Regions from separate parts of the Microbacterium sp. NPDC060117 genome, predicted to be linked through region 1. Evidence: predicted binding sites of a transcription regulator. Region 1 holds the regulator's gene; the other holds the start of a gene.

Region 1 (15,408 bases):
TCGATCTCACCGTTCTTGAAGGCGTTGATGCGCGCCGTCGAGTCCAAGCCGGTAAAGGTGACCTTGTCGAGCAGGGGCTTGTCGCCCCACCACTTCTCGTTGGGCTCGAGCGTCGCGCTCTGCCCCTTCGTGTCGTACTTGGTGAGCTTGTACGGACCGGCACCCCATTCGGGGTGCGCGTTCTCCACGTAAGCGGTGTTGAACAGGTCGGCCGAGTTGACCTTCGGGTTGAGGATCGTCGAGAAGACGGCCTCGGGCCAGGCGAACTTGCCCTTGAAGGTGACGACGACATCCTTGTCGGTGGCGCCCTTGGTCACCGACTCGATGTTCTTCCAGTTGTCCGTCGAGCTCACCTTGTAGGCCTCGTCGGTGCCGTTGTTCGCCTTCCAGGTGGCCTCAAAGGCGGTCCAGTCGATCGGCGTGCCATCGTTCCAGACGGCCTTGTCGTTGATCTTGCCGGTGATGACGGTGTTGCCGTCCTTCTCGCCGATGTCCCACTTGTCGAGGTAGGCCGGGTTGGGCGAGACCTTGCCATCTGGCGAGATGAGCAGGACCTGGGGCGTGTACCAGTTCGCCAGGCGAGTGGTGTCCGCCGAGGCGTCCGCCTGGAACGGGTTCATCTGCGGAGTGATCTCGTTGATGCCGAAGTGGACCTCGCCACCCTGCTTGAGGTTCTCGCGAGGCTGCGGGTTGTAGTCCGCGGTCTTGGTCTCAGCGGGCTTGTCTGTGCCGCCGTTGGAGCCTCCGGCCGCCGAGCAACCGCTGATGGCGATTGCCAGCGCCCCTGTGAGAGCGATGACGCCCCACAGCTTGTGCTGCCTTTTCATGGTTCTCCTTCGATGCCTTTCGGCGTTTTGGGGACAGGGGACAGTTAACCGGCGTGAACCGGAACCTCCTGGTACATCGACCCAACCGTTACCGTTCCGATGTCAACGGAGATCTCCGGCTTCAGCGCCAGTGGCAGGCATTCGCGTGCGAATCCGTGCCGTGAAGGACGGGGGCCGCGGTCTCGCAGCGGGTGCGCTGGTCCTCCGGGAGCATCTTGTACAGCGGGCAGCGCGACGTGAAAGAACAGCCGTCGCGGCGGTCTGCCGGACTCGGCAGATCGCCTTGAAGGACGATGCGCTCTCGGGTGCGCTCGATGTCCGGGTCCGGGACCGGGATCGCTGACAGCAGCGCCTGGGTATACGGGTGCTGCGGGTTGTCGAAGATCTCGTCAACGTCGCCGTGCTCGACGAATTCGCCGAGGTACATGACTCCGACCCGGTCTGCGATGTGCCGGACGACGGACAGGTCGTGCGCGACGAAGAGGTACGAGAGCCCGAGCTTGACCTTGAGCTCGTCGAGCAGGTTGATCACGCCGGCTTGGATCGACACGTCCAGCGCCGAGACGGGCTCGTCGAGAACGACGATCTTCGGGTTTGTCGCGAGCGCGCGGGCGATGCCGATGCGCTGGCGCTGACCACCGGAGAACGCGCCGGGGAATCGGCTCGCGTGTGCCGGGTCGAGACCGACGAGATCCATGAGCTCGTCGACGCGGAGATCCGCCTCCGCCCGGGAGACGCCGATCGCGCGCAGTGGCTCGGCGATCACATCTGCGACGGTCAGACGCGGGTCGAGCGCGCCCATCGGATCCTGGAAGACGATCTGCAGGTCGCGGCGGACGGCGCGCTCCGCTTTGCCTCCGTGCAGCGTCGACACCGGGGTGCCGGCGATCGTGATCTCGCCGTCGGTCTGCTTCACCAGATCCATGATCTGCAGCAGAGTCGTGGTCTTGCCGCAGCCGGATTCGCCGACGATGGCCATGGTCTCGCCCTCGCGGACGTCGAAGGTGAGGCCCTTGACGGCGTGCACCTCGCCGACCTTGCGCTTGAGGAACGCGCCCTTGGTGAGGGGGAACGTCTTTTGCATGTTGCGCACGTCCAGCGTGACGGGACGCTCGGCGCGCGGGATGCGGTCGAGCGCGCTTGTCGGCACCTCGGGCACGGGATAGACCGGCGTGCCGCCGATGCGACCGTTCTCGATCTCGCCGGCCCGAACGCAGGCGACCTTGTGAGCGCCGCCCTCAGCCGTTGCGATCGGAAGCAGCTCGGGTTCGCGCGTCCGGCACGCTTCGGTGGCGATCGGGCAGCGGGCCACGAACGGGCACTCGTCGGGGAGGCCGATCAGCAACGGTGGGTTGCCCTTGATCGGCACCAGAGGCTGCTTCTCGGCCTTGTCCACCCGCGGGATCGCGCCCAGCAGGCCGATCGAGTAGGGCATCCGCGTCTCGTGGAACAGCTCACGCACCGGTGCCTGCTCCACGGGCTTGCCGGCGTACATCACGAGCACGTCGTCGGCGGTCTTCGCGACCACGCCCATGTCGTGCGTGATCATGATGACCGCGGCGCCGGTCTCGCGCTGTGCCGTGGCGATGAGATCCAGGATCTGCGCCTGGATCGTCACGTCGAGGGCCGTGGTGGGCTCGTCGGCGATGATCAGCTTGGGGTTGTTCGCCATGGCGATCGCGATCACGACGCGCTGGCGCATCCCGCCGGAGAACTCATGCGGGAACGACTTCAGGCGGCGTTCCGGGCTGGGGATGCCGACGAGTCGCAGCAGCTCGATCGCGCGCGCCGTGGCGTCCGCGTGCGACATGCTGCGGTGCACCGTGAGCGCCTCGATGAGCTGGTCGCCGACGGTGAACACGGGGGTGAGCGAGGTCAGCGGATCCTGGAAGATCATCGCGATGCCGTTTCCGCGCAGCGTCGACAGCTCCTTGTCACTCTTGCCGACGAGCTCGATGCCGTCGAACATGATCGATCCGGTGATCTTCGCGTTCTCATCGAGAAGACCCATGATCGCGAGCGATGTGACGGACTTGCCGGAGCCGGACTCGCCCACGATGCTGAGTGTGCGCCCCGGCTCGAGGTCGAAGGAGACGCCCCGGACGGCGTCGACGCGCCCGGACTCGGATGCGAAGCTGACGTGCAGGTCGCGGACGGAGAGAAGAGGAGTGGTCATGCGCGGCCTCCCGCCGCCGAGGTGGGATCAAGGGCGTCGCGCAGGCCGTCGGCGATCAGGGCCATCGACACCGTCAGCATGGTCAGCGCGAGGGCCGGGAAGTAGAACGTCCATGGGGCACTCGACACCGAGTTCGCGCCGATTCCGATGAGGGATCCGAGCGAGACGTCGGGGATCTTCACGCCGAAGCCGATGAACGACAGGCCCGTTTCCGTGATCACCGCCCCGACCACGCCGAGGGTGAAGTTGATCACCAGCAACGAGCCGATGTTGGGCAGCAGATGGCGCAGCACGATCTTCATGCCGGGGACGCCCATGTATCGTGCGGCCTGCACGTATTCGCGCTCGCGGAGCGACAGCGCCATCGTCCAGATGACGCGCGCCGGGAAGAACCAGCTGATGAAGATCATCGCGGCCGAGATCACGCGCCAGTCGCCTCCGGCATTCGAGGAGACCAGGGCGAGGATCAGGAACGTCGGCACGACCATGAGGAAGTGGATGATCAGCAGGATGATCCGCTCGGTCGTGCCTCCGAAGTACGCGGCGGCGGTGCCGACGATCGCGGAGATCACCGTGGTGCCGATCGAGACCGTGAGCGCGATCATCAGTGAGCGCTGCAGGCCGACGGCGGTCTGCGCGAACAGGTCGCCACCGTCGGCAGCCGTGCCGAACCAGTGCGTGCCATCGGGGGGTGTCCCCAACGACGCGAAATCGAGGTAGATCGGAGTGAACTGCGCGATCAGAGGTCCGACGATGGCGAACAGCACGAGGAACAAGAAGAGGAAGACGCCGGCGACGGCCGGGCGGTTGCGCACGAAGCGCCGGTAGTAGAGCCGGAACGTGCCGATGCGCTTGCGGGGGATGCGCGCAGCGGTGGTGTCGGGCCCGACCGGGGGCTGGATGGTCGCGGAAGTCATGTCAGCTCACCCTCACTCGCGGATCGAGGACCACCACGGCGATGTCGGCGAGGATCGCACCGATCGCGGTGAGCACGGCGGTGAAAGCCGCGATGGCCACCACACCGTGCACGTCGTTCTTGCTGATCGTGTCGATGAAGTACCGGCCCATGCCGTTCCACGCGAAGATCGTCTCGGTCAGCACCGCGCCGGTGAACACCGTCGGAATGCTGAAGGCCAGCTGCGTCGCCACCGGGATCAGCGATGTCCGCAGCGCGTGCTTGCGGATGGCCTGCTGCTTGGTCAGGCCCTTCGCGCGCGCAGTGCGGACGTAGTCGGCCTTGATGTTGTCCAGGAGTAGGGAGCGCTGCAGGAAGTGGTAGCTGGAGTAGCCGATGAACACGAGCGCGACGGTGGGCAGGATCAGGTGCTGCAGGCTGTCGATGAGGACGGGGAAGAATCCGCTCACACCGTCGGAGCTGGATCCGGTGACGTAGAAGAGACGGAAGCCGACGGCGTTGTTGATGCTGATCGCGATCAGGACGATGCCGAGGGCCGCGACGATGATCGGAATGTTCATCGTGACGATCGAGATGCCCTGCCACACCCGGTCCGCGACCTTGTACTGCCGCGACGCGGTGTAGACGCCGACCGCGACACCGAGCACCGCGGCGATGATCGTCGCGCCGAGCACCAGCTCGCCGGAGACCCACATGCGGTATGCGATCTGGTCGTTCACCGACTGGCCGACGGGGCTGACACCCCAATTCCAGTGCAGCACGATGTCGGAGATCCAGGTCCACCAGCGCTTCAGGAGCGGGATGCTGTCATCGAGATTGCGCGGTTCGAGCAGACGCGAGATCTGGTCGTGCGACAGTGGCGGCTTGCGACCGACGTAGTTGCTGCGCGGATCCAGGAAGGCCCACGCGAGGAAGTACGTGACGTTGGTCGCCACCACGATCATGAGAAGCCAGCCGAGAGTTCGGCGCAGCAGGTACTTGATCAAGATGGATGTTCTCTCTCTTGTCACGGACGCCGCGCGGGATCTCCGACGCAGCGCTGGGTCGATGCCATATCAACACCACCCGAAACCGGTGACGCGGTGCTCCGCCCCGCGCAGCGCGAGACGGAGTGCTGTCGCCGCTGAGACCCGGTTCCGGGACGCGGCAACTTCGCGAGACTATCACCGGCCGGACGCGAGGGGGGAAGTGGCACGCCTCGCCCGGCGCACGTTGACGGCGGCGGAGAGGCGCAGGGGACGGCCGCTCCGGGCGCTCCCGTAGAATCGTCGGGATACCCGGTTCACTCCCGGGACAGCCCGATCCGCCCGCCGGACCCCGCATCGTTCAGGACCTCATGTCACCTCGCGCCCTCACTCCGCTGCAGCCGGCCGCCACGCCCCCGCAGCAGATCCGCAATTTCTGCATCATCGCCCACATCGACCACGGCAAGTCGACGCTGGCCGACCGGATGCTCCAGATCACCGGCGTGGTCTCCGACCGCGACATGCGCGCCCAGTACCTCGACCGCATGGACATCGAGCGCGAACGCGGCATCACCATCAAGAGCCAGGCGGTGCGCATGCCCTGGCAGATCGACGGCGAGACGTTCGCGCTGAACATGATCGACACGCCAGGGCACGTCGACTTCACGTACGAGGTGTCGCGCTCGCTCGCCGCGTGCGAGGGCGCGATCCTTCTCGTCGACGCTGCGCAGGGCATCGAGGCCCAGACACTCGCGAACCTGTACCTCGCGCTCGAGAACGACCTCACGATCATCCCGGTGCTGAACAAGATCGACCTGCCGGCGGCCGAGCCGGAGAAGTACGCGAAGGAGCTCGCCGACCTCATCGGCGGCAGCCCCGATGACGTGCTGCGGGTCTCCGGCAAGACCGGTGCCGGCGTCGAAGAGCTGCTCGACCGTCTCGTCCAGGAGATCCCCGCGCCTGTCGGCGATGCCGACGCCCCCGCGCGGGCGATGATCTTCGACTCCGTCTACGACGCGTACCGCGGCGTCGTCACATACGTGCGCATGGTGGACGGCAAGCTCTCGCCGCGCGAGCGGATCCAGATGATGTCCACAGGGGCCAACCACGAGCTGCTCGAGATCGGCGTCTCGAGCCCGGAGCCGGTGCCCACCAAGGGCCTCGGCGTCGGCGAGGTGGGGTACCTCATCACGGGCGTGAAGGACGTGCGCCAGTCGAAGGTCGGTGACACCGTCACGACTGCACGCAAGCCGGCGACCGACGCCCTGGCCGGATACACCGACCCGAAGCCGATGGTGTTCAGCGGCATCTACCCGATCGACGGCAGCGACTACGCGGAGCTGCGCGAGGCGCTCGACAAGCTCAAGCTCTCCGACGCGTCGCTGCAGTACGAGCCGGAGACCTCGGTCGCGCTCGGCTTCGGTTTCCGCTGCGGCTTCCTCGGCCTGCTGCACCTGGAGATCATCACCGAACGGCTGTCCCGCGAGTTCGGGCTCGACCTCATCACGACCGCGCCGAGCGTGATCTACGAGGTCCTCACCTCCGACACGGGGGAGACGGTCACCGTCACGAACCCCAGCGAGTACCCGGACGGGCGGATCGGATCCGTCTCGGAGCCGATGGTGAAGGCGGCGATCCTGCTGCCCAAGGACTACGTCGGCACCGTCATGGAGCTCTGCCAGTCCCGCCGCGGGTCGCTGCTGGGCATGGAGTACTTCTCCGAAGAGCGCGTCGAGCTGCGCTACAACATCCCGCTCGGCGAGATCGTGTTCGACTTCTTCGACCAGCTGAAGTCGAAGACGCAGGGGTACGCCTCCCTCGACTACGAACCCGCCGGATCCCAGGAGGCGGACCTGGTCAAGGTCGACATCCTGCTGCAGGGTGACAAGGTCGATGCGTTCAGCTCGATCGTGCACCGCGACAAGGCTTACGCCTACGGCACGATGATGGCCGAGCGGCTGCGCAAGCTGATCCCGCGCCAGCAGTTCGAGGTGCCGATCCAGGCCGCGATCGGCGCCAGGATCATCGCCCGCGAGACCATCCGCGCCATCCGCAAGGACGTGCTCGCCAAGTGCTACGGCGGTGACATCACCCGTAAGCGCAAGCTCCTCGAGAAGCAGAAGGAGGGCAAGAAGCGCATGAAGATGGTCGGTCGCGTCGAGGTCCCCCAGGAGGCGTTCATCGCCGCGCTCTCCGGCGACGTCGAGGGCAAGGACAAGAAGTAGGCCCCGCGCGCGAAGCACTCCACCCTTGGGGGAACCTGGGTGGGGAGCCGGGACCAGCAAGTAGGGTGGTTGACATGCGTCGCGGGACATTCCGAGAAGGAACGGTGGATTATGCCGCCGTGGGCGCGACCCACGCGCCCGACCTGATGCAGTATCCGCCGGAGCGGAGCATCCCCGCCGAGGAGTCCTGGCGGCTCGGCAGCGGCGAGGAGCGGTTCCGCACCGCCGGTGACGCCCTGCTGGCCTGGACGGCACAGCGTGCGGCGGGTCTCCAGCTCACGGATGTGCGCCCTGCCGCGAGCCCCGGGTACGCCGGGGTCAGCTTCGATGCGGAGGGCGCCCCGATCGCTCCGAGTCGCACCGAGGTCGAGCCGCGCTACGACGAGGACGGCACGCCGTGGGTGGGCCCCGGGATGACGCTCAAGCTGCACGGGCGGGTGTCCGGCATGCGCGCGGACGCCGAACTGCGCGTGATCTCGGTGACCGAGCAGACGCACCGGATCGGCTTCGTGCTGGGCACGGTCGCAGGATCCGTCGTGAGCGGCGAGGAGTCCTTCGACATCGAGTGGAACGACGCCGACGAGGTGTGGTTCACTGTGCGCGCCTTCGACCGCCCGAACAGCTTCCTGTACCGCAGCTTCCCGTATCTGGTGAAGCGCCGCCGCCGCGAGCTGTTCGCCCGGTATCTGCGGGCGATCTCCCCGCTGTACGCGACGCCCGTCTGATGGGCGCGTGCTGATGGGGAGGGCGGCCTGATGGCCGGCCCCCTCCCGCTCGGGGACCCGGCCCCTTCGGACGGCAGGCTGCCCGTCGATCTGCGGATCGATCCGGATGCGCCGTTCTCCGCGTATCTGCACGTGCCCTTCTGCCGCGTGCGCTGCGGCTACTGCGATTTCAACACCTACACGGCTTCCGAGCTGCGCGGGGCACGTCAGGACGCGTACGCCGACACGCTGATCCAGGAGATCGACCTCGCGCGCGGCGTGCTCGCCGAACGGGGTGCCCTGCGTCCGCTCAGCACTGTGTTCTTCGGAGGCGGCACGCCGACGTTGCTGCCGGCGGGCGACCTCGGCCGCATGCTCGGCGCCGTCATCGGTGCGTTCGGCATCGCCGATGGCGCCGAGGTGACGGTCGAGGCCAACCCCGATACGGTGACGGCCGAGGTCGCCGAGGAGCTCGCGGCAGCCGGGGTGACGCGAATGTCGATCGGCATGCAGTCCGCGGTGCCGCACGTGCTGGCGGCGCTCGACCGCACGCACCGGCCGGAGAACGTGCACACCGCCGTCGAGGCTGCCCGGGCTGCGGGGCTCGCGGTCAGCGTCGATCTCATCTACGGCGCACCGGGGGAGTCGCTGGAGGACTGGCGCTCCTCGCTGACGACCGCGATCGACCTGGATCCGGATCACATCTCCGCGTATGCGCTGATCATCGAGGACGGCACCAAGCTCGCGCGTCAGATCCGCCGCGGGGAGGTGCCCGCTCTGGACGACGACCTGCAGGCCGACATGTACGAGCTCGCCGACGCCCTACTGGGCGAGGCCGGGTTCGACTGGTACGAGGTGAGCAACTGGGCTCGTCGACCGTCGGACCTCGGCGGCGCGGACCAGCGCTCGCGGCACAACATGGCGTACTGGCGCGGCACGGACTGGTGGGGCTTCGGGCCCGGTGCGCACAGCCACGTCACCGGACTGCGGTGGTGGAACGTGAAGCACCCCGCGGCGTATGCGCAGCGGCTGGCCGTGGGGGATTCGCCGGCCGCAGGCACCGAGCGGCCCGACGCCGAGGCAGCGCAACTGGAGCGGATCCTGCTGCGCTCGCGCATGGCGGAGGGCATGCCGTTGGATGCGATCGCGGCCGACGCCCGCACCAGGGTCGCAGGGCTGATCGCGGACGGCCTCGTCGAGGCCGGTCCCGCATTGCGCGGCACGCTCGTGCTCACGCTGCGCGGACGGCTGCTCGCCGATGCCGTGGTGCGCGCCCTGACCGATTGAGGCCGGCGTCGGCTGCAGGATCCCGCGACGGGTGCACGATCAATCCGGTCGTTGGGTCCTGCCGCCGTCGCACGGTCCTGCGGACGTCGCGTCGCAGCAGTCTCCAGCGGTCGGTGCCAGGAGCGCGTTCAGTCCCGGAGTGAGGGGAGCAGGTCCACCACGGCGGTCCGCCGTTGCGGGCCGACCACGGGCTCGTCGCCCGCACCATCGAACAGCGCTGCCGTGCGCTGCGCATCGAAGACCGGCCAGCCGGGATCCCCGCCGCGGATGAAGCGCACCCAGGCGTCGTGCATCGCGGTGGCGAGCGGCTGCGGGGGTGCAGCGCCGGCGATCTTGGCGCTCTCCGGGTCGTGCAACCGGTCGAACACGAACGGGATCTCCAGGGCGTGCGCGGCGCGCAGGTCGCGCACCGGGCTCGGCCACGAGAACTCGTACAGGAACGTCGGCGCGGTGCGGGCGCGGGCGACCCTGGTGGCCGGCGCGCGCAGCAGCAGGTCTGTCGCGAGCTGGCCGAACACCTCTCCGGTGCTCGCGCCGGGGTGGTCGGCGCGCACCGCCCTGGCGGCCGCGGCGGGTATCCGGAGAGCGAGGCGGGCGAGCAGGAGCTTCGACGGCCGGATCGCGGCGAGCGCGTTCGGCGGGAACCAGAGGCGGTACTCGTCGGTGTTGGTGCCGATCAGCACGGGCACGTCCCCGTCGACGAGCGCCTTATGCGGCGACTGCGGCAGCGAATCGGGATCCTGCACGAGCTGGAAGCCCGGGGCACCGCCGAGTGGGGAGGACCCGGCGGACTGGGCGCGCCTCGCCTCGAGCAGGGCGTCCGGAGCGATGGACGCGAAACCCTCGCGCGTCGCCGGGACGCCGAGGCGCTTCGCGAGCCGGCGGGTCACTCTTCCTCCGCGTTGCGGGGTCTGAGCGTCGAGCGGACCCGACTGGAGGATCCCACCGCGCACCAGGGCCCTGGTGTCCGGCCGGGAGAGCAGCGCGGCGACGAGTGCGCCGCCCGCGGACTCGCCCATGAGCGTGATCCGGCTCGGATCGCCGCCGAACGCGGCGATCTCGTCCCGCACCCAGTGCAGGGCGGCGGCGACGTCCTGCAGACCCAGATTGCGCGGCGCATCCTCGAGTACCGAGAAGCCCTCCGATCCCAGGCGGTAGCCGACGCTGACGAACACCACGCCGTCCCGTGCGAAGGCCGTGCCGTCGTACATCGACAGCGCCGCCGTGCCGCGCTCCAGCGCGCCGCCGTGGATCCACAGCACGACGGGGGCCGCGCTCGCGTCGGCCGGGGCCCAGACGTTCGCCGTGAGGATGTCGTCGCCGTCGATGCGGACGCTGCCCAGGATCTCCGCGGTGGCGCCGGCATAGGGCAGCTGCGGCGCCGTCGGGCCGAACTCCCCGGCGTCGCGCGGTGCGGACCACGGCTCCGGCGGCTGCGGGGGGCGGAAGCGGAGTCCACCGAAGGGCGGTGCCGCATAGGGCACGCCGAGATAGCGGTCGATGCCGTCGCTGCGTCGGCCGATCAGCTCGCCGGAGGAGATCCTGGTACGCGCGTCCTGACTCATGGCCACATCCTAGGGAGTGTCGCATCCTCGGCCCGCTCCCGGCCCGGCAGGATAGGATTGGCACTCAGGTCGCACGAGTGCCAACGGTGAGGAGGAGCGATGGTCTCAGAACGCGGACTCCAGGTGCTCCGCGCCATCGTCGAGGACTACGTGGAGACGAACGAGCCGGTCGGCAGCAAGTCGATCGTGGAGCGGCACGCGTTCGGCGTGTCCGCGGCCACGATCCGCAACGACATGGCCCAGCTCGAGGATGAGGACCTCATCGCGGCGCCGCACACGTCCTCGGGGCGGGTGCCGACCGACAAGGGCTACCGCGTCTTCGTCGATCACCTCGCTCAGGTGCGACCGCTCTCGGCGGCTCAGCGCAGCGCGATCACGGCCTTCCTCGCGGATCCCGCCGATCTCGACGATCTCATGGTGCGCACGGTGCGCGTGCTGACGCGCCTCACCGGACAGGTCGCGCTCGCGCAGTACCCGTCCTTCGCCCGTGCCCACGTCACGCACGTCGAGCTCGTGGCCCTCGGTCCCAGCCGGCTGCTGATCGTGCTGGTCACCGACGCCGGCGGCGTGTCGCAGCGCATCGTGCCGCTGCCGGTCGAGCTCGACGAGGCCGAGCTCGCCGTGCTCCGCGCAGTCATCACGGAGCTGCTGACCGGACGCTCCGTGCGGCGCGGCGCCGAGCGCGTGGAGGCGGCGGCGGACACGTCGTACGGCCCCCGCATCGACGCGGCCCGGGGCACTCTGCTGCGGGCGGTGGCCGAGGAGCTCGCGGAGTTCCGTCAGGAGCGGCTGGTGATGGCGGGAGCGGCGACCCTGGCCCGCCGCGAGCACGACTTCCGCGGCAGCATCCATCCGCTCCTCGAGGCCATCGAGGAGCAGGTCACGCTGCTGCGCCTGATGAGCGAGATGCACGTCGACGAGCACGGGCTCGCGGCGAGCATCGGCACGGAGAACGCCGCGTTCGGCCTCGGCGAGGCCTCGATCGTGGCGAGCGACTACCTGACGCACGGCGGTACCGCACGCGTAGGCGTGATGGGGCCGACCCGCATGGACTATCCGAGCAACCTCGCGGCGGCGCGGGCCGTGGCCCGCTACCTGTCGCAGCTGCTCGAAGAGGATGAGACCGGCCGCTGATCGGCCGCACGAACACGCATGCCGCCGACGGCGGCCCGGAAAGGCGATGGTGACGGATCACTACGAGGTCCTCGGCGTCTCGCGCGATGCGAGCGAGGACGAGATCAAGAAGGCGTACCGGCGGCTCGCACGTCAGCTGCACCCCGACGTGAACCCCAGCGAGGACGCGGCGGAGCGCTTCAAGCTCGTCACGCATGCGTACGACGTGCTGAGCGACGCCGACTCGCGACGCCGCTACGACATGGGCGGCGACCAGAACGGCAACGGCGGCTTCGGAGGGTTCGGCGGATTCGGCGACATCTTCGAGACCTTCTTCGGCGGCGGAGGGGCGCGCGCGGCGCGTCCTCGTTCGCGCCGGGAGCGCGGGCAGGACGCCCTGGTCCGTGTCACTCTCGAGCTCGGCGACGTCGTGTTCGGGGTGCACCGCGATATCGAGGTGGACACGGCGGTGCTCTGCGAGACCTGTCAGGGATCCTGCTGCCAGGAAGGCACCTCGCCGGTCACCTGCGACATCTGCGGCGGATCCGGCCACGTGCAGCAGCAGGTGCGCAGTCTCCTCGGCAACGTCATCACCACCGCGCCCTGCGGATCCTGCGAGGGCTTCGGCACGACGATCCCGTTCCCGTGCCAGACCTGCAACGGCCAGGGACGGGTGCGCTCGCGCCGCACGGTCGGGCTCGACATCCCGGCCGGCGTCGAGACGGGCCTGCGCCTGCAGCTGCCCGGATCCGGCGAGGTCGGCCGGGCGGGAGGACCGAACGGCGATCTGTACGTCGAGGTGACCGTGTCCCCGCACGCCCGCTTCAGCCGCGACGGCGATGACCTGCTCGCGACGCTCGAAGTGGCCATGAGCGACGCGATCCTCGGAGCGACGACGACCATCGAGTCGCTCGACGGGCCCGTCGACCTGGAGATCCGTCAGGGCCTGCAGTCGGGCGACGTGCTGACGATCAAGGGTCGCGGCGTGACGCCGTTGCGCGGAACCCAGCGCGGCGACCTGCGTGTGGGCGTCCAGGTGCTCACGCCGACCAAGCTCGACCACAAGGAGCGCCAGCTCATCGAGGACTTCGCCAAGCGCACCAAGGCGCCGGCGCCGAAGCTCGCCGAGTTCCATCAGGGGCTGTTCTCCAAGCTGCGCGACCGCTTCCGGGGCTGATCCGCGATGGCCCTGCACTTCGTGACGCCCGATGCGACGGCGGCCTCGGCGGGTTCCGTCGTCGCCCTCACCGGTGCGGAGGCCAAGCACGCCGCCGTGGTGCGCCGGGTGCGGCTGGGCGAGCCGATCACGCTCGGCGACGGGTCGGGCGTCTGGCTCGAGGGCGAGGTCGCCTCGGCGGCGCCCGCTCTCGTCGAGGTGCGCATCCTCGCGCGCCGGGAGGAACCGAGGCCTGATCCGCGGATCCTGCTCGCACAGGCACTCGCCAAGGGCGATCGCGACGAACTCGCGGTGCAGGCGGCGTGCGAGCTCGGTGTCGACGAGATCGTCCCGTGGCAGGCGACGCGCAGCGTCTCCCGGTGGGACGGCGCCAAGGCCGGGAAGGGCCGGGAGCGCTGGGCGAGCATCGTGCGCGAGGCCGCGAAGCAGGCGCACCGGGCCTGGATCCCGGAGGTCGCCGCCGTCGAGACGACCGGAGACCTGGCCCGCCGCGCGGCGACGCAGCGCGTGCTGATCCTCGATCCGACCGCGCCCGCGGCGCTGTCCGCCCTGATCCCGGACGAGCGCGACATCGTGCTGGTCGTGGGCCCGGAGGGCGGGATCGCCCCCGAGGAGATCGAGCGACTCGTCGCTGCCGGGGCGGAGCGCGTGCTGCTGGGCAGCACGGTGCTGCGCACCTCGACCGCGGGTCCCGCCGCGATCGCCGTGCTGAACGTGGCGCGCGGGCGCTGGTAGCAGACGCCCGCCGGCACGGCGAGGATAGACTGATTCCATGAGCGAACCCTCGATCTTCACGCGCATCCTGAACGGGGAGATCCCCGGCGAGATCCTGCTGGAGACCGAGGACGTCTTCGCGATCCGCGACATCAACCCGCAGGCGCCGTTGCACGTGCTCGTGATCCCCAAGTCCGAGCAGTTCCGCGACGTCACCGAGCTCGCCGCGGGCGACCCGGGGCTCATGGCGAAGATGGTGGCCGCAGCGAAGGAGATCGCCGACGAGCACGCGAACGGCGAGTACCGCCTGATCTTCAACAACGGCGCGAGCGTCGCTCAATCCGTCTTCCACGTGCACGCCCATGTGCTCGGCAATCTCGAGGAGAACAAGCTCGTTGGCTTCTGACGACACGGCCGAGGGCATGGCGCCCTCCCAGACCGTGACCTCCGCCCGCATCGAGGTGGACGGGGTCGCGATGGTGCAGCTGCTCGGGCCCCAGGATCGGCTGCTGCGCATGCTCGAGAAGGAGCACCCTGCGGTCGACGTGCTGGTGCGCGGCAACGAGGTCACCCTCACCGGTGAGCCCGCCGCCGTGCGCTCGGCCCAGAAGCTCGTGGACGAGCTCATCGAGCTGACCCGCTCCGGGCACGCCCTCGCTCCCAGCGACGTCGCGCAGTCCGCGCGCATGCTGGAGCGCGAGGGGGTCCGCCCGAGCGAGGTCCTCGGGGAGGCGATCCTGTCCACGCGCGGTCGGGTGATCCGGCCGAAGACACTCGGTCAGAAGGAGTACGTCGACGCGATCGACGAGAACACGATCGTCTTCGGCATCGGCCCCGCCGGAACGGGCAAGACCTATCTCGCGATGGCGAAGGCGGTGCAGGCCCTGCAGCGCAAGGAGGTCGAGCGGATCATCCTCACCCGCCCCGCCGTCGAGGCGGGGGAGCGGCTCGGGTTCCTTCCCGGCACGCTCACCGACAAGATCGATCCGTATCTGCGCCCGCTCTACGACGCGCTGAACGAGATGATGGATCCCGAGATCGTCCCCAAGCTCATGGCGAGCGGCACGATCGAGGTCGCCCCGCTCGCGTACATGCGCGGCCGGACGCTGAACGACTCGTTCGTGGTGCTCGACGAGGCGCAGAACACCACGCCGGAGCAGATGAAGATGTTCCTCACCCGGCTCGGGTTCGGCACGCGCATGGTCGTCACCGGCGACATCACCCAGATCGATCTGCCGCAGGGGGCGTCCGGGCTCCGCGTGGTGACCCGGGTGCTGAAGGACATCGACGACATCCACTTCTCCCGGCTCACGAGCGACGACGTCGTGCGCCACTCGCTGGTCGGGCGCATCGTCGATGCGTACACCGAGTACGACGAGCAGCGCACGGCGGCCCGCACCGAGCGCGAGCAGGCGGCGGAGTTCGCCAACCGCGCGGAGCGCCGCGCGGGGCAGCAGCGCCCGGGACCCCGAGACCGCATGCCGAAACGAGGCCTGAAATGATCGAGATCAACAACGAGTCGGCCATCGCGATCGACGAGACGGTGCTCCTGCGCCTCACCGAGCGCAACCTCGGCCAGCTCAACGTGAGCGCGGATGCCGACGTCGCGATCGTCCTCGTCGACGAGGGCGCCATGGAGGCGCTGCACGTCCAGTGGATGGACGAGCCCGGTCCCACGGACGTGCTGAGCTTCCCGATGGACGAGCTTCGTCCCGGCACGATGGACCGCCCGACGCCGC
Region 2 (15,408 bases), on a different contig from region 1:
TCGCCGGCCGCATCGCGATGGATCAGTTCCTCGTCGACGTGGGTGACGAGGAGGTCGCCGTGGGCGACGAGGTCGTGCTGTTCGGCGATCCGACGCTCGGGGTGCCGTCGGCCCGGGACTGGGCCGATGCAGCCGACACCATCGACTACGAGATCGTGACCAGGATCGGCCCCCGCGTGCCGCGCCGGAGCGTGTCGTGACTGCGCTGGACGACCTCGCGGGCCGGCTGGAGATCCGCACCGCTGAGGCCATGGAGCAGCTCGGCCGCCGGATCGGGTCCGACCTCGTCGCCGGCGACGTGCTGATCCTCACCGGCCCGCTCGGCGCGGGCAAGACCACGTTCACGCGCGGGCTGGCCGACGGACTCGGCGTGCGCGGCCCGGTGCAGAGCCCGACGTTCGTGATCGCCCGCACGCATCCGTCGCTGGTCGGCCGTGCGCCGCTCGTGCACATGGATGCGTACCGGCTCGGATCTGCGGCCGAACTGGACGATCTCGACGTCGACGTGCCCGGATCCGTCGTCGTGGTGGAGTGGGGGCGCGGCATGGCCGAGGAGCTCGCCGGCGCCTGGTGGGACATCGAGCTGGAGCGTCCGGTCGGCGCCGTCGCCGACGAGCTCTCCGCGGAGGAGCTCGACGCCGACGCACCCCGCGTCGTCACGATCACGCGCAAGACCGCCCGCTGAGCCGCGACGCCTGCAGGGCTCGCGCGACGGATGCAGGCGCGCGACGCCGAATCTGCCCTGCAGACGTCGCGCGGCCCTGCATCCGTCGCAGGCTCCGGGTCGCTCCCGATCTCCGATCGTCGGACCGGCCGAGGGCCCGCGCTCGGATGGGCGTCGCGGGCATATCGATATGATGCTGACGACCGAGCGCAGGGAAGAGCATGAGCGAAGACGACACGAAGACCGCCGTCATCATCGAGGATGATCCCGACGTCCGGTCCCTGCTCGACGAGGTGTTCCGCGCCGCGGGATTCCGCACGGTGCTCGCCGGCACCGGTCTGGAGGGCGTCGCCGCGGTCGCCGCCCACGAGCCGATCATCACGACGCTCGACATCAATCTGCCCGGCATCGACGGCTTCGAGGTGGCACGGCGGATCCGCGCCGTCAGTGCGACGTTCATCATCATGCTGTCCGCCCTCGGCGAGGAGTCCGACGTCGTGCTCGGCCTCACCTCCGGCGCCGACGAGTACCTCGTCAAGCCGTTCCGCCCCCGTGAGCTCCGCGCGCGCATCGAGGCACTGCTGCGCCGACCGCGCAACGCGCACCCGGCTGCCGCGGGTGCGGCTGAGACGGGTGCGACGCCGCAGCCCGCGCGTGCAGCACATGCGGGATCCGCGACAGGGGCTTCGGCCGACGGGCAGCAGACCCCGGCCCGCAACCCCTCGGTCGCGCCGGCGGTCGCCCTGCCCGGCCCGGCGGGGCATTGGCGGGTGCACCGCGACATCAGCCTCGATCCGGTCACGCACACGGTGGTCGTCGCGCAGCGCGAGGTCGAGCTGACACCCACCGAGTTCGATCTGCTCGCGACCCTGCTCGAGTCGAAGCGCCGGGTGCGCAGCAAGGCGGATCTGGCACTCGTGCTGCGCGGTGAGGCATTTGGATCCGCGTCCTATGTGGGCGAACCCGACAAGCGGGCGATCGAGGCGCACATGGCGAACCTCCGGCGCAAGATCGGCGACAGCACGGCCGATCCCCGGTACATCGAGACGGTGCGCGGGGTGGGCTACCGTCTCACCGCGCATGCGGACGAGGCGTCCGCCGAGGTCTGACCGGTCCGCCGGAATCCCGGCGGCATCAAGCGAGGACGCCGCGCGGGAGCCGTCAGATGTCGTCTCAGGGAGCAATGTCTGCTCTCGGATCCGGGATGACCGAGCAGACATCGCTCCCCGAAATTGGTGAGGCCAGGAGCGGCGAGCGGCGAGCGGCGAGCGGCGGGCGGCACGACGGAGGCGCCGATCCCGATGTCGGCGCCCCGTCGGCGATCCCGTTGATCGCCCCGTGCAGCGCGGGTCCGAACCCGCGCCTTCCGCGGAGCCCCGGGTGCCGATCCCCATCGGCCCCCGGACTCCGCGACCCGCCACCGAGTCCCCATCGGTGTCGGGTTCCCGCTCCCGGGCAGGGTCCCGGGAGCGGGATGGCGCCCTGTCCCCGGGGCGCCGCCCACTCCGTCCCGGATTACGGGTCCCTGGTCGGAGTGGGAGTCGAAGCCGGCGGCGGTGCCGGCGAGCCGGTGTACGGCGCCGCCGCGCTGCCGGAGGTGGAAGCGGTCGGGCCGGGCTCGGCCGCGGTCGTGGGCGCGACCGCGAAGCCGCGGCCCAGCACTGCTGCGAACGCGGAGTCGCCCTGCGCGACGCCGCTGCAGGAGGCGGAGGCCGGATCCTGCTGATCCGCATCGCAGGCGCGGTCGCGGTTGAGTGACCACATCGAGAGGCGGGCGAGTCGCTGCTTCTGGGCGAAGGCGTTCAGCGTCGCGGCGTCGTCGAGGGCGAACACCTCGTCGTGCACGTCGTTGCGGCCGATCATCGGCGTCGCACCCATGACCGCCCACGCGCCGCCCGCGGGGAGCGCCAGATGAAGGTCGTCATAGAGGCGGCCGAGCTGGTCGTGCACGGCCGTCAGCGCCGTGATCGTGGCCGCCGCCATCGATCGGCCGGCGAGCGGTGCACCGTCATCCAACGTCATCGCGTTGACCCCGGAGAGCTGTACGCCCGCCTGCAGCAGCTGGCGGATGGAGCGCAGCCCGTCGGTGCCGAGCCCGTCCTGTCCCGCCGGCAGCGTGAGCCAGACCGACAGCTCCGAGCCCTTCGCACGCTGCCGCTCCTGTAGTCGGGCCACGGCCTCCGCGCGCCGGTCGCCGGCGACCACATCGCTGAGGGCGGGGTGCTCGAGGTCGAGATCAATCGCGGTGATCGTGTAGCGCTCCAGCACGGCCGCGTAGGCGTTCATCAGGTCGTCGATCGACGCGCAGGCGCTGGCGAGCTCCGTGCCCCTGGTGCCGCCGAAAGACACCGTCACCGGCGCGCCGTCCTGCCTCTTCTGCGCGATCCTGTGGTCCAGGTCGAGCGCGTCCCCCGCCTCGGCGAGCGAGTACACCCCGCCCCAGGTCGGACGGCAGGCGTCGCCGGGGCCGGCGGTGACGAACGCCAGGACGACCGCATCCGAACCGGATCCGGACAGCACGTCCTTCGGCGGGTCCGTCGCGGTGATGTCGTAGTAGCCGCCGAACCAGCGCGGACCGGGCGCTGCTCCCGGGACCGCCTCATCGCGAAGCAGGAACCACGGCACCACGACGATGCCGGCCACCACGGTGAGGGCCACGAGCACGCCCACCAGCACGCGCCAGGCGGACAGGCGTCCGCCGGACGGGGGTGCAGAGGGGCCGGTCATCGCAGCACGCTCGCTTTCTGCCCGTCGATGGCGGTGGACGGATCCGATGCGCGGGCGGCGGATCCGGTCGGGTGGGGACCTTCGATGCTGCGATGCTAGGCGGGGCGATATATCCGTTGAAGGGCCTTGGGCGCTTCTTTGGATAACCTTGCGGAAGCGTTGAGCGTCAGGGTTTCCCCCGGTGCGCGCGACGCGTCCCGCGGCGGCTCCGTGCCGACGCGGAGAGAGGATCGGCATGTCCCGCAGGGCGTCGATCTGGCGTTGGCAGCTCATCTTCGTCAGCACCACGGTTGCGATCGCCGTGCTCGTCGCGGCGCTCAAGCCGACCGTGTTCGCGACGCCGCTGTTCACCGCCGGGCTCGCGCTGTCGGTGCTGACCACGGCCGTGGTGCTGGTGCTGCCGTGGGATCGCATCCCGCCCGCGGGGATCCTCGCCGTCCCGATGATCGACATCTGCGCGATCGGCCTCACGACGCAGGCGCCGGACATCCGGCTCGGGTTCCTCTGGGTGATCCCGATCACGTGGATCGCCACGTACTACTCGATGATCGCGGTGTTCGGTGGCATCGCCCTCATCACGGCCTTCCTGTTCACGGTCGCGAACCAGACCGGACTGATCTCGGATGTGGTGCTGCGCGTGCTCATCACCGCGTTCGGGCTGGGTTTCCTGGGCACCACGATCCGGATCGGCGTGCGGCGCTCCCGGGCGTCCCGGCGACTGCTGCGTCGCCGATCCGAGCAGATCGACCGAGTGGCGCGGCGGGCCGAGACGCACGAGCGCCGGGTCACCCAGATCATCGATGCACTGGACACGGCACTCGTCGCCGTCGGCGACGACGGCGAGATCCTCAAGATGAACGACGCCTATCGCCGGCTGTACGGCCGCGACGCCGACGGCATCGCGCTGCCCGCGCTCGCGGTGGAGTACGACGACCGCGAGGGCGAGCCGATTCCGGTGCAGCGCACCGTGCTCGCCCGGGCCGCGCGCGGCGAGCACCTCGCGGGAGAGCGGGTGTGGCTCTACGGCGTGGACGGCGAGTGGCGGGCGCTCGAGGTCGACACCCAGCCGATCGCCAGCGACGCCGATCAGGGCGCCGTCGTGCTGGTCAAGATCGACGACGTCACCGCCCGGCTCGCCGCGGCCGAGGAACGCCGCCTGATGTCGGCCATCCTCACGCACGAGCTGCGCAACCCGCTCACCGCGATCGTCGGGCACGTCGACCTGCTGCTCGAGCGCGAGGATCTGCCGGCCCGTGCCGCCGACCAGCTGGGTGTGGTCGCCGGGGCCGCCGAGCGCATGCAGGATCTGGTCACGACGGCACTGGATGCCTCCCGTCCCCGCTCCCGGGTGCTGTCGGAGCCGGTCGATCTGCATGCCCTGGTGCAGGCCTCGGTGTCGTCGTTCCTGCCGACGGCGACGGCAAACAGGCTGCGGGTCGAGGTGACGGGCGAGCCGACCCTGCTCATCTACGGGGACGCGTTCCGGCTGCGGCAGGTGATCGACAACCTGCTCAGCAACGCCGTCAAGTACACCGCGGCCGGCGGCTCCATCCTGCTCTCGCTGGGCGTCACCGACGACACGCGCGCGGAGCTGGTCGTCGCCGACACCGGATCCGGCATGGCGCCCGCGGACGTGGACCAGCTCTTCCAACCGTACTTCCGCGGCGAACGGGCCGAGCGCAGCGGAGTGCCGGGGACCGGCCTGGGCCTCGTCGCCGCGCGCGACATCGTGACCGCGCATCACGGCACCATCGACGTCAGCAGCCGGCTCGGCGAAGGCACGCGCATGCGCGTGCTGCTGCCTCGGCGCCCCGAGAGGAACGACGCATGACCACCCTCACCGCCCCCGTCGGCATCACCGTGAACACATCCGTCACGCTCGTGGCGATGGTGACGCTGTCCGCCGCGCTGGTGTTCGGACTGGCTCTCATGCCGCGTCCGAGCAGAGCCACCGTGACCTGGTCGGTGGGTTTCGGCATCGCCATGCTCGCGACCTACGTATGGGTGGCAGCGAACCAGTTCGACAGCGCTCCGCTGCGAGCCCTGTCCTCGGGGCTGATCGTGTGCTTCGAGCCGCTGCTGTGGCTCGGGATCCGCGCCTATGCGGGGAAGCGGCTGCTCTGGCCTGCGGCGGCGGCGTTCGTCCTCGTCGCGCCGACGCTGCTCATGGCGAGCAGCACCACCGCCGCGTATCCGACCGTGTTCCGCGTCGTGTTCTCCGCGGCGGCGGTGTTCGCGGGGCTCGCGGCGTGGGAGCTGTTCCGGCTGCGGATCAGCGCCCGGGACGTGGTGCTGCCCCTGGCGCTGGTGTCATCGGCGTTCGTCGTGGTGGCCGTGTTCGGCGTCATCGCCGGCATCACGGGTATCGGATCCGCTCCCGGCGACGAGCTGCGCATGCTGCGTGACATCAACGGCGTCGGAATACTGCTGACCAGCCAGTGCGCGGCCGTCACGATCGTCCTGCTCGCCCGCGGCGAGGCGCTGCTGCGCGGCGGCGGGCACAGCAGCGCGGACAGCCGCGCAGCGCTGCGGGCACGTCTCGCCCGGGCCCGGCAGGCGCAGGAGCCGGCCTGGTCGCTGCTGGACATCCGGCTGGACGATCCCGCGGATCTGGCGGAGGCCTCGGGGCCGGCCGTGTTCGCCAGCATCGTGGATGCGTTCCATGCGCACGTGCTCGACGCGCTGCCCGCCGCGGCCGACGTCGAGCGGATCTCGGACGTGCGTGCGCTGGCCCTGCTGCCCGGCGCCGAGGACGCCGTACGACGCGAGCTGCGGGTGCTGCTGCAGCGGGTCTCCACGATCGAGGACTCCGGGCCTCGGGCGTCGGTGCGCGTCTCGGCGAGCGTCGGCTGGGCGGGCGCCGCAGCCGCGGACTACGATCTCGACGCGCTGTCGGCCGTCGCGGCCGATGCGGCGACCCTCGCGCAGGACCGCGGCGGCGACCGCTGGGAGCGCGCCGGGGTCTCCGCGCGCTGACGGGCGGATCCGGGGCCGCGTGCAGGGACCGGCCGAGGGCCGCGGCGGCTACCCTGGAAGGGTGATTCTCGGCGTGGACACCTCACTCGGCTCGGCCGTCGGCCTGATCGGCCGCGACGGGCGCACTGTCGCCGACGTGGCGCGGGAGGGACACCTGGGACACGCCGAGGCCATCGGTTCTCTGCTGGAGCAGGTGCTCGCCGCCGCGCCGGCGTCGGATCCGGATCCGGATCCGCTCACGCATGTCGCGGCGGGCATGGGGCCGGGGCCGTTCACCGGGCTGCGGATCGGAATCGCCGCCGCGCGTGCATTCGCCCTGGGACGGGGCGTCCCCGTGATCGCCGTGCCGAGCCATCATGCCGCCGCTCTCGCGATCATCGAGGCGGACGCTCCCACTGAGCCGTTCGCCATCCTCACCGACGCCCGGCGCCGCGAGACCGCGGTGACCGTGTACGAGGGGATCGACGTCGACGGCATCCCGCACGCCGTCGTCGACACCGTGCTCGTGCCGCAGGCCGACGTGGATCGCAAGCTCGGGGCGCTGCGCCGTTTCGAGGTCGCCGCGATCTCGGCCGCCGCCGTCGCGCGCGTCGCCCGTCGCGCCGTCGCGGCCGGGCGCACCCTCACCGGATCCGAGCCGTTGTACCTGCGCCCGCCGGATGCCCGCGTGCCCGCTGCGCCCAAGCGGGTCGGGCCGTGATCCGCGCCGCGACGACGGCCGACCTCGACGCGATCATGCTCATCGAACAGCGCTCGTTCCCGACCGACGCATGGAGCCCGGAGATGATGGCGGCCGAGCTCGCGAGCCCGCACGGCCGATACTTCGTCGACGTCGAGCCGGCCACCGGTTCCGCCGCGCAGAGCGCTGGTGCCGAGGTGGTCGTCGGATACGGGGGAGTGCGCGCGCTGCGCGGATCCGCCGACAGTGACATCCAGACCATCGCCCTCGACGCCGAGCACCGCGGATCCGGTCGGGGCAGGGCGCTGCTGCGCACGCTCCTCGCGGAGGCCGCGGAGCGCGGTGCGACGTCGGTGTTCCTCGAGGTGCGCGCCGACAACCCGGTCGCCGAGGGGCTGTACCTCTCCGAGGGGTTCGCGGAGATCGGCCGGCGCGCCGGCTATTACCAGCCCGACGACGTGGACGCCGTGATCATGAAGCTCGACCTGACCGCACGCGCCGAATCCGTCCTCAGGACGGATTCCGCCGATCCGCGCGAATTGGACCGATCCGCCGAGGATTCGCGAAATGATCCTGAGAACGGGAAGGGATCCGATGACTGACCAGCCCCTCGTGCTCGGTATCGAGACGAGCTGCGACGAGACCGGGATCGGGATCGTCCGCGGTCGCACCCTGCTGTCCAACACGATCGCGTCGAGCATGGACGAGCACGCCCGCTACGGCGGCGTCGTGCCCGAGGTCGCCGCACGGGCGCATCTCGAGGAGATGCAGCCGGCGATCGAGCGGGCTCTCGCCGAGGCGCAGGTGCGGCTGCAGGACCTCGACGCCGTCGCCGTGACCAGCGGGCCGGGCCTCGCCGGCGCGCTCATGGTCGGCATCGGCGCGGCGAAGGGCCTGGCGGTGTCGCTCGGCAAGCCGCTCTACGCCGTGAACCACCTGGTCGGGCACATCGCCGCCGACATCCTGACCCCCGACTCCGTGCCCCTCGAGTACCCGACGATCGCGCTGCTCGTCTCGGGCGGGCACACCTCGCTGCTGCACGTGCGTGACCTCACCACCGACGTCGAGCTGCTCGGCGAGACCGTCGACGACGCCGCCGGCGAGGCCTTCGACAAGGTCGCCCGCATCCTCGGCCTGCCGTATCCCGGGGGGCCCGAGATCGACCGGGCGGCCGTGGGAGGGGATCCGGCCGCGATCCGGTTCCCGCGCGGACTGTCCCGAGCGTCGGATCTGGACAGGCACCGCTACGACTTCTCGTTCTCCGGGCTGAAGACCGCGGTCGCCCGCTGGATCGAGCGCGAGGAGGCCGCGGGCAACCCGATCCCCGTCGCCGACGTCGCCGCGAGCTTCCGCGAGGCCGTGGTGGACGTGCTCGTGACCAAGGCGCTGGCGGCCTGCGCCGACCGGGGCGTGCCCCGGCTGCTGCTGGGCGGCGGCGTCATCGCGAACCGCCGACTGCGTGAGGTCGCCCTCGCCCGGGCGGCAGAGGCGGGCGTCACGGTGCGCATTCCGCCGCTCTCGCTCTGCACCGACAACGGCGCCATGATCGCGGGGCTCGCCGCCGAGCTGATCGCCTCCGGCCGGCGCCCCTCGACGCTCGCGTTCGGCGCCGACTCGACGCTGCCGGTGACCGAGATCCAGGTCGCCGAGGACTCCTCCGGCGCGGAGGACGCACTCGTCCGCGCGGGCGCCGAGGTCGGATGATGGCGACCGCGGACGGGAAGGATCCGCAGCGCTACACGCGGCTGCCGACGGCTCCCGTGCCCGTGGGCGTGGAGAGCGGGCCCCAGCTGGACGGCGGGATCGAGCCCGAGGAACTGGAACTCGACCGCGACGGTGCGGCGGTGGCGCACGAGGAGTGGCACCCCACGGACGGCACCGAAGCACCCGTGCCGGCGCCCGCCGAGCCCCGGCTCGCGCCGTGGGCACTGCTGTCCGCGATCGTCGCGCTGTTCGCCGCGCTGTTCGTCGGCTGGGGGATCCCCGTCGCGATCGTCTCGGTCATCGCCGCGATCATGTCGCTGCGCCGGCCGGAGGAGAACCGTGTCATCGCGGTCTGGGCGCTCATGCTCGGGTGCGTGGCCACGCTGTACAGCACGGGATGGCTGCTCTGGGCCGCCTACCGGTTCGGCTGGTTCGGATAGCGCCATGACGGATCCGGCGCAGGAGGAGGAACGGCGCGAACTGGAACGCCGTGCCTTCGGCCGGGACGGTTCCGGGCTGAGCCGGGACGAGGCCGCGCGCTTGACGGAGCTGCGCCGTGCCGCCCTTCCCCTCCCCACGGGGTCGTTGCAGCGGCAGGCCGCTGTGTCCCTCCCCACGGGGTCGTTGAGCGAGGACGGCGAAGCCGAGCGAGACGAAACGCAGCGGAACGAAGGACCGCCGACCCACGCGCCCGCTCTGCCGATGGTGTCCCGTTCCTCCGACGGATCCGGCGATGTCGTCGGTGAAACGGGACAGCGTCGGCGGTTCGGGACGGGTCGTGCCAGGATCCGGGCCTGGCTCGCGACGGGCCGCTGGAAGCGTCCGCGCTACCTCGTCGGCGGCCTGGCCGGGCTGCTCCTCGTCGGTGTGCTGATCGGATGGACCATTCCGCGCCCGCCCGACGTGGGTCTCGCCCTGCGCGCCGGTGAGGCCGAGCGTCGGGACGTGGTGCTGAAGGACTCGGACCACGATCCAGGCAGCGCGGTGCTGCTGGCCCGCCGCGACGATGCCCTGCTCTGGACCTGGACGAAGATGAACGGCGCGCTGCGCTGCGCCGCGTTGGACGTGCCGAAGGCGACGTCGGAACGGCAGTGCCAGCTGCCCGGGGAGATGGCGAAGACCGCGTATTCGCTTCAGCTGAGTGCCACGCTGCCTCCGGCAGCCGATCGTCTCGACACGCAGGTCGGCTACGGCGCGACCCTCTTCCTCGCGGGGCAGGGGTTCCCCGGCGGATCGATCCAGCGCTGGGAGTCGGATTCCCGCATGAGGAACCAGGGGATGAGTGCGGCCGAGATCGAAGCGGCTGCACGGCTGTCGACGGACCAGAACCTCGAAGGCCTCTCGATCGTCGGACGCTGGCGTGGACTGCCCGTCTGGCGTGGCTTCGCGGACGATGGGTCGTCTCAGTGCCTGATCGTCGAGACGCCGGATCCGCAGCGCGGGTGCGGGTCGGACGGCCGCACCTACCACAGCACTGCCGGGGGCGGCGTCACCATCCTCGGTTCCGGGAACGCTGACGAGGAGTCGTCGATCGTGCTCGAGGTGCCCGCGACCGAGGAACGGCCCTCCGCGATCATCGATATGCGGACGGGGATGTACATCGGGTCCTATCTGATGATCACGGAGAATGCGGCGGTGGGCGACGGCGGGCTGTTCTCGCGCAAATGACCGCGTTCAGACCCGGTCTGCGAGGATCGCGTGCCGTCTGTCGCTGATGCGCACCAGGATCAGGGTCGCCTCGGCGGCCCCGCGCAGGTTCAGCTTCTTGCGGAACGCGGCCGGATCCACGTCCACGCCGCGCTTCTTGATCTCCAGGCGTCCGATCCCGGCAGTCTTGAGGGCGGACCCGATCGCCTTCGGGTTCATCGGCAGCACCTCGCGCACCCGGAACGACGCCGCGAACGGGCTGTCGGCCGGAGCGTCGGACGTCAGATACGCGATGTGCGGATCCAGCATGCCGGCGTCGATGCTGCGCGCGAGGTCGCCGATCAGGCGTGCGCGGATCACGGCGCCGTCGGGCTCGTGCACATACGCGCCGAGCTCGCGCACCTCCGCGTCCTCGGTGTCGGCCGGGGCGGTCAGTTCGTGCGCCCGGTCGCCGCGGATCACGAGGGCCGCCCGCCGGACGCCCTCGCGTGCCAGCCCGCCCGACCACAGCACGAGCTCCACGACGTCGCCGTCCGCGCTCACCCACTGCGCTTCGACATCGGCGGGGATCGCGTCACGGTCGTGGGCGGGCCCGAGCTTGATGCCGGTAGGGACGCGCGCGGCGAGCGCGAACGCCCAGTCCAGCGAGGGGGAGTAGTCGTCTGCGGCCACGCGACGGGTCTCGGAATGCCCCGCCGTGCGCCGGGCCGGATCCAGCCACACCGCCGCCGACTCGGTGCCCTCGGAGGGCGCGTGATCCTCCGCGAATCCGTGCCGCACCTCGGCATCGGATCCGAACGGCGCCAGGTTGTACGCCGCCAGCGCGGCCGTGACCTCGTCGGCATCCACGGCCGTGACCCGCAGTCCTGCGCCGGCGAAGGCGAGCGCGTCGCCGCCGATCCCGCAGCCGAGGTCGGAAACGTGCGCGACCCCGGCGGCGCGCATCCGACCGGCATGACGTGCGGCGACCGCGAGCCTGGTCGCCTGCTCCAGGCCGGCGCGCGTGAACAGCATCCGGTCCGCGAACTCGCCGAATTTCGCCGTCGCCTTCGTGCGCAGCCGCGCCTGGCCGACCACGGCGGACACGAATTCCGGGGAGTGCCCCTCGGACCGCAGGCGCATGACTGCGCGGGCGGCCGCATCCGTGGATCCGATCTCGCCGAGCTCGTCGATCGCCCGCAGCGCCTCGGGCGTCAGCAGGGTTCGCAGTTCGCTCATATCCACGCGGTCCAGGCTATCCGTCCGCCGTGGGCGGACCGGCGTCTGACCCTTCGAGACGTCACGCGACTGGCACTCTGATTGCATGAGTGCCAGCGATGCGCCTAGACTGTTGTTAGCACTCTCGGGCTGAGGGTGCTAATCAGTCTTGAACCGTCAAGAAAGAGGTAGACCGTGTCGGTTTCCATCAAGCCGCTCGAGGACCGCATCGTCATCAAGCAGGTCGAGGCCGAGCAGACCACCGCGAGTGGCCTGGTCATCCCCGACACTGCCAAGGAGAAGCCCCAGGAGGGCGAGGTCGTGGCCGTGGGTCCCGGTCGCATCGACGACAACGGCAACCGCGTTCCGCTCGACGTCGCCGTCGGCGATCGCGTGCTCTACAGCAAGTACGGCGGCACCGAGGTGAAGTTCGGCGCCGAGGAGTTCCTCGTGCTGTCCGCGCGCGACGTGCTCGCCGTCGTGGTGCGCTGAGCGCCCACTGACGTCTCGAAGGCCCGGATGCCCTGTGCATCCGGGCCTTCGTCGCGGGCGGGGGTCGGAGGCGGATCCGCGTGCGGATCGGATGCGGCCGGCCGCGCGTCCTTCCTGCGGCAATAGGGTTGACCGGTGACCACCGCCCCGCGCAGCGCCCAGACCGTGGGCGTCGCCTCCGCGATCGGCGCATACCTGCTGTGGGGCGTGCTGCCGCTCTACTTCCTGCTGCTGGCGCCGACCGGCCCCTGGGAGCTGGTCGCCTGGCGGGTCGCGCTCTCCTTCGTGTTCTGCCTCATCCTGCTGGCGATCACCCGCGGCTGGAAGCCGTTGATGGCGATCGTCCGGCAGCCGCGGCTGCTCGCGCTGACGGCGCTCGCCGGGGTTCTGATCTACATCAACTGGCAGGTGTTCGTCCTCGCCACCCTGAACGGCGAGATCGTCGAGACCAGCCTCGGCTACTTCATCAACCCGATCGGCACCATGCTGCTGGGCGTCTTCGTGCTGAAGGAGAAGCTGCGCCGGCTGCAGTGGGTAGCGATCGGGATCGCGACCGTCGCGGTGCTGGTGATCGTCTTCGCCCACGGCACGTTCCCGTGGATCGCGCTCTCGCTGACCGCCTCGTTCGGCATCTACGGACTCGTCAAGAAGAAGATCGGCCCCTCGGTCGACGCCGTGAGCGGACTCACCCTGGAGTCGTTCTGGCTGCTGCCGGTCGCTGTCGTGCAGCTGATCGCGGTGGGTCTCACCACCGGGATCACGATGGGCGCGAACGGTGCGCTGCATGCGAGCCTGCTCGCCTTCGCGGGCGTCGCCACCGCGGTGCCGTTGCTGCTGTTCGCCGCGGGAACCCGCCGGATCGGGCTGACCGTGATCGGCATGATCCAGTTCATCACCCCGATCATGCAGTTCCTGGTCGGCGTGCTCGTCATGCACGAGCCGATGCCGACCGAACGGTGGATCGGCTTCGCGATCGTGTGGGTCGCGATCGCCGTGTTCCTGATCGACCTCGCGCTCGCCGCCCGCCGGATCCGATCCGGCCGTGGCACGGTCCAGGAGTCGAACCCCGGCACCGACACGATCCACGTGCCCTGAGGCGCCGCCCCAGGTCCGCGTCACTTCTCACCCGCGGCTCGCTCCTTCGATGTGACGATGCGTCGACGAGCGACCCGAAGCTCCGCACACGTCGTCTGCAGGGAGTCGAAGACCGACCGGTCGAATCGATCCGCACGATGCGAACGCACGTCTGCGGCGGATCCGGACCGGCGCTGGGGAGCCTGGGGAGGCGAGATGCTGGTGCAGCGATCGCCGTCCGGCGACGCCGTCGCGTGGCTGCGCTCCGCGGGGGCGAAGAGCGATGCGGCGTGGGCCGCGGATCCCGGCGATCAGCCGACCCGACCCGCTCCCACCGGTTCTCCGCCTCGCCTGATCCTCGGCGACATCACCATCGCCGCGCACGCGCTCCCTCCTGGTGCCGACCGCACATCGGGCGTCGCCGCTGGTCGCATGCGGCTGCTTCTGGTGCGCGGCGGACCCGTGCGGATCCCGTCCAGGAGCGGGCCCGTCGAGATCGGCGACGGCCAGGGCGTCCTCGTGACCGGCACCGCATCGGTGCGGATATCGACATCGCACGCAAGCGACGTGATCGCCGTCGGCATGCCGGTGGACGCGTTTCCCGAGCTGTCGCTGCCGCGGAAATCGGCGATCCTCGTCGAGGACGCGGTGCTGCTGGGCCCGATCGCCGCGTTCGTGCACACGCTCCACAGCGGAGGCCCGCTCGACCTCCTCTCCCGGGAGCGCTTCGCCCCGATCCTGCGCGACATGATCCTCGTCGCCATCCGGCGAGGGGTCGGCAGAACGGGAGTGGCGTCAGTGCACTCCCTGCATCTGCGCGCCCTGGCGATCCTCCAGCGGCGGTACACCGAGGCGGCCCTCACCCCATCCGCGGTGGCCACCGAGATGAGCGTCTCGCTGCGTCACCTCGAACGCGAGTTCCAGCCGTCGGGTCGGACGATCCGCCAGGAGATCCGCCGCATCCGCGTCGCCGCCGCCGTGGCGCTGCTGCAGGAATCCGCCTCCACGGCGCAGACCGTCGACGCGATCGCCGCGCGGGTCGGATTCAGCAACGGCTCGAGCCTCGCCCGGGCGATCTCGGCGGAGGGCCTCGCGTCGCCCTCGCGCCTGCGGGCCGGCGGACGACGTGGGGGAGTCGCCGACGGTCTTCATACCTGACGCGACCGGATTCGCACGTGGGTCGACCGGGTCGGGGAACGCGGGCGGGAGCGCGGAGCGGGGTCGATTGGATACCGGAGGACCACCGCCCCGAACCCGCGGGAGCGGTCTCAACGGCTCCCGCATGTCCGTATGCGTGAGGCGACAACGAACTGGAGCATCCCCATGACCGAGATCCGTTCCGAGCGCGGCTTCCCTCGCCGCACGATCGTCAAGGGCGCCGCGTGGTCGCTGCCGGTCATCGCCGCGGCGGCGGCGACGCCGCTCGCGGCCGCGAGCGAGACGGCACCGGAGGCGAACTACGCGGAGGTCACGGCCACCGCCAATCCCAAGGTCGGCACCAACCCGAACTTCAAGATCCAGGGCCAGTACACCGACGGCGCCAACTACGTGGACGGTGCCCTCAAGGCCGGCACCCTGGTCACCTTCATCTTCGCGAACGGTGCGGCGGCGGCGTCGTACTCCGGGCTCTCCGGCCTGACGTTCGTCAGCGGCGACCCGGCCACCGGCGGCCCCGTCATCTTCCAGGTGACGGCCACGACGAGCAACCAGGTCAAGGTCACCTTCAACAACGTCGCCCCTGTGGGCGGCACCATCACCGCCGAGGTGCTGGGCGGAACCGGCACCGCGACCATCACCGCCTGAACGGTCAGGAGCGGATCCGGCACCCGCGTCGTCTCCGCTCAGGGAACGGCCGCCGTCGTGCCTGCGACGGCGGCCGTTCGCGTCGCGTGCGAGAGCGCCGTTCCTGGGAATACCCCACCCGGCGTGGCGCTTAGAATCGATACACGCGCGCGAGAAAGAGGAGCCCCGCAACCCATGGAGCAGCACGACCCGTTCGGTTTTGTCGGATTGACCTACGATGACGTCCTGCTCCTGCCCGGGCACACGGATGTGATCCCCAGCGAGGCGGACACCTCCTCGCGTGTGACGCGCCGCATCTCGGTCGCCACCCCGTTGCTCTCCAGCGCGATGGACACCGTGACCGAGGCGCGCATGGCGATCGCCATGGCGCGCGAGGGCGGACTGGGCATCCTGCACCGCAACCTCTCGATCGCCGACCAGGCCGCGCAGGTCGACCGCGTCAAGC

What was found. Region 1 encodes HrcA, which represses chaperone genes, less so after heat shock. Its sites were predicted from a motif close to TTNGCACTCGNNNNNNNCGAGTGCNAA; they were not measured.
Region 2: the regulator HrcA is predicted to act here: its motif matches at 11,685-11,711, upstream of groES (co-chaperone GroES).

What each region holds. Positions count from the first base shown of each region.
Region 1 covers NZ_JBHWXR010000002.1:246,002-261,409, forward strand. Annotated here, with positions in the region: gene ACFWCK_RS07270 (ABC transporter family substrate-binding protein) at 1-827, opposite strand, end outside; gene ACFWCK_RS07275 (dipeptide ABC transporter ATP-binding protein) at 949-3,003, opposite strand; gene ACFWCK_RS07280 (ABC transporter permease) at 3,000-3,920, opposite strand; gene ACFWCK_RS07285 (ABC transporter permease) at 3,922-4,905, opposite strand; gene lepA (translation elongation factor 4) at 5,256-7,109, shown strand; gene ACFWCK_RS07295 (DUF1990 family protein) at 7,184-7,834, shown strand; gene hemW (radical SAM family heme chaperone HemW) at 7,865-9,100, shown strand; gene ACFWCK_RS07305 (carboxylesterase/lipase family protein) at 9,229-10,665, opposite strand; gene hrcA (heat-inducible transcriptional repressor HrcA) at 10,765-11,799, shown strand; gene dnaJ (molecular chaperone DnaJ) at 11,849-12,955, shown strand; gene ACFWCK_RS07320 (16S rRNA (uracil(1498)-N(3))-methyltransferase) at 12,962-13,690, shown strand; gene ACFWCK_RS07325 (HIT domain-containing protein) at 13,728-14,075, shown strand; gene ACFWCK_RS07330 (PhoH family protein) at 14,092-15,171, shown strand; gene ybeY (rRNA maturation RNase YbeY) at 15,168-15,408, shown strand, end outside.
Region 2 covers NZ_JBHWXR010000004.1:168,949-184,356, forward strand. Annotated here, with positions in the region: gene alr (alanine racemase) at 1-200, shown strand, start outside; gene tsaE (tRNA (adenosine(37)-N6)-threonylcarbamoyltransferase complex ATPase subunit type 1 TsaE) at 197-685, shown strand; gene ACFWCK_RS16630 (response regulator transcription factor) at 886-1,773, shown strand; gene ACFWCK_RS16635 (chitinase) at 2,180-3,391, opposite strand; gene ACFWCK_RS16640 (ATP-binding protein) at 3,627-5,222, shown strand; gene ACFWCK_RS16645 (hypothetical protein) at 5,219-6,367, shown strand; gene tsaB (tRNA (adenosine(37)-N6)-threonylcarbamoyltransferase complex dimerization subunit type 1 TsaB) at 6,429-7,067, shown strand; gene rimI (ribosomal protein S18-alanine N-acetyltransferase) at 7,064-7,648, shown strand; gene tsaD (tRNA (adenosine(37)-N6)-threonylcarbamoyltransferase complex transferase subunit TsaD) at 7,641-8,750, shown strand; gene ACFWCK_RS16665 (hypothetical protein) at 8,750-9,190, shown strand; gene ACFWCK_RS16670 (hypothetical protein) at 9,195-10,418, shown strand; gene ACFWCK_RS16675 (SAM-dependent methyltransferase) at 10,425-11,621, opposite strand; gene groES (co-chaperone GroES) at 11,790-12,086, shown strand; gene rarD (EamA family transporter RarD) at 12,222-13,181, shown strand; gene ACFWCK_RS16690 (helix-turn-helix domain-containing protein) at 13,377-14,318, shown strand; gene ACFWCK_RS16695 (hypothetical protein) at 14,484-14,963, shown strand; gene guaB (IMP dehydrogenase) at 15,138-15,408, shown strand, end outside.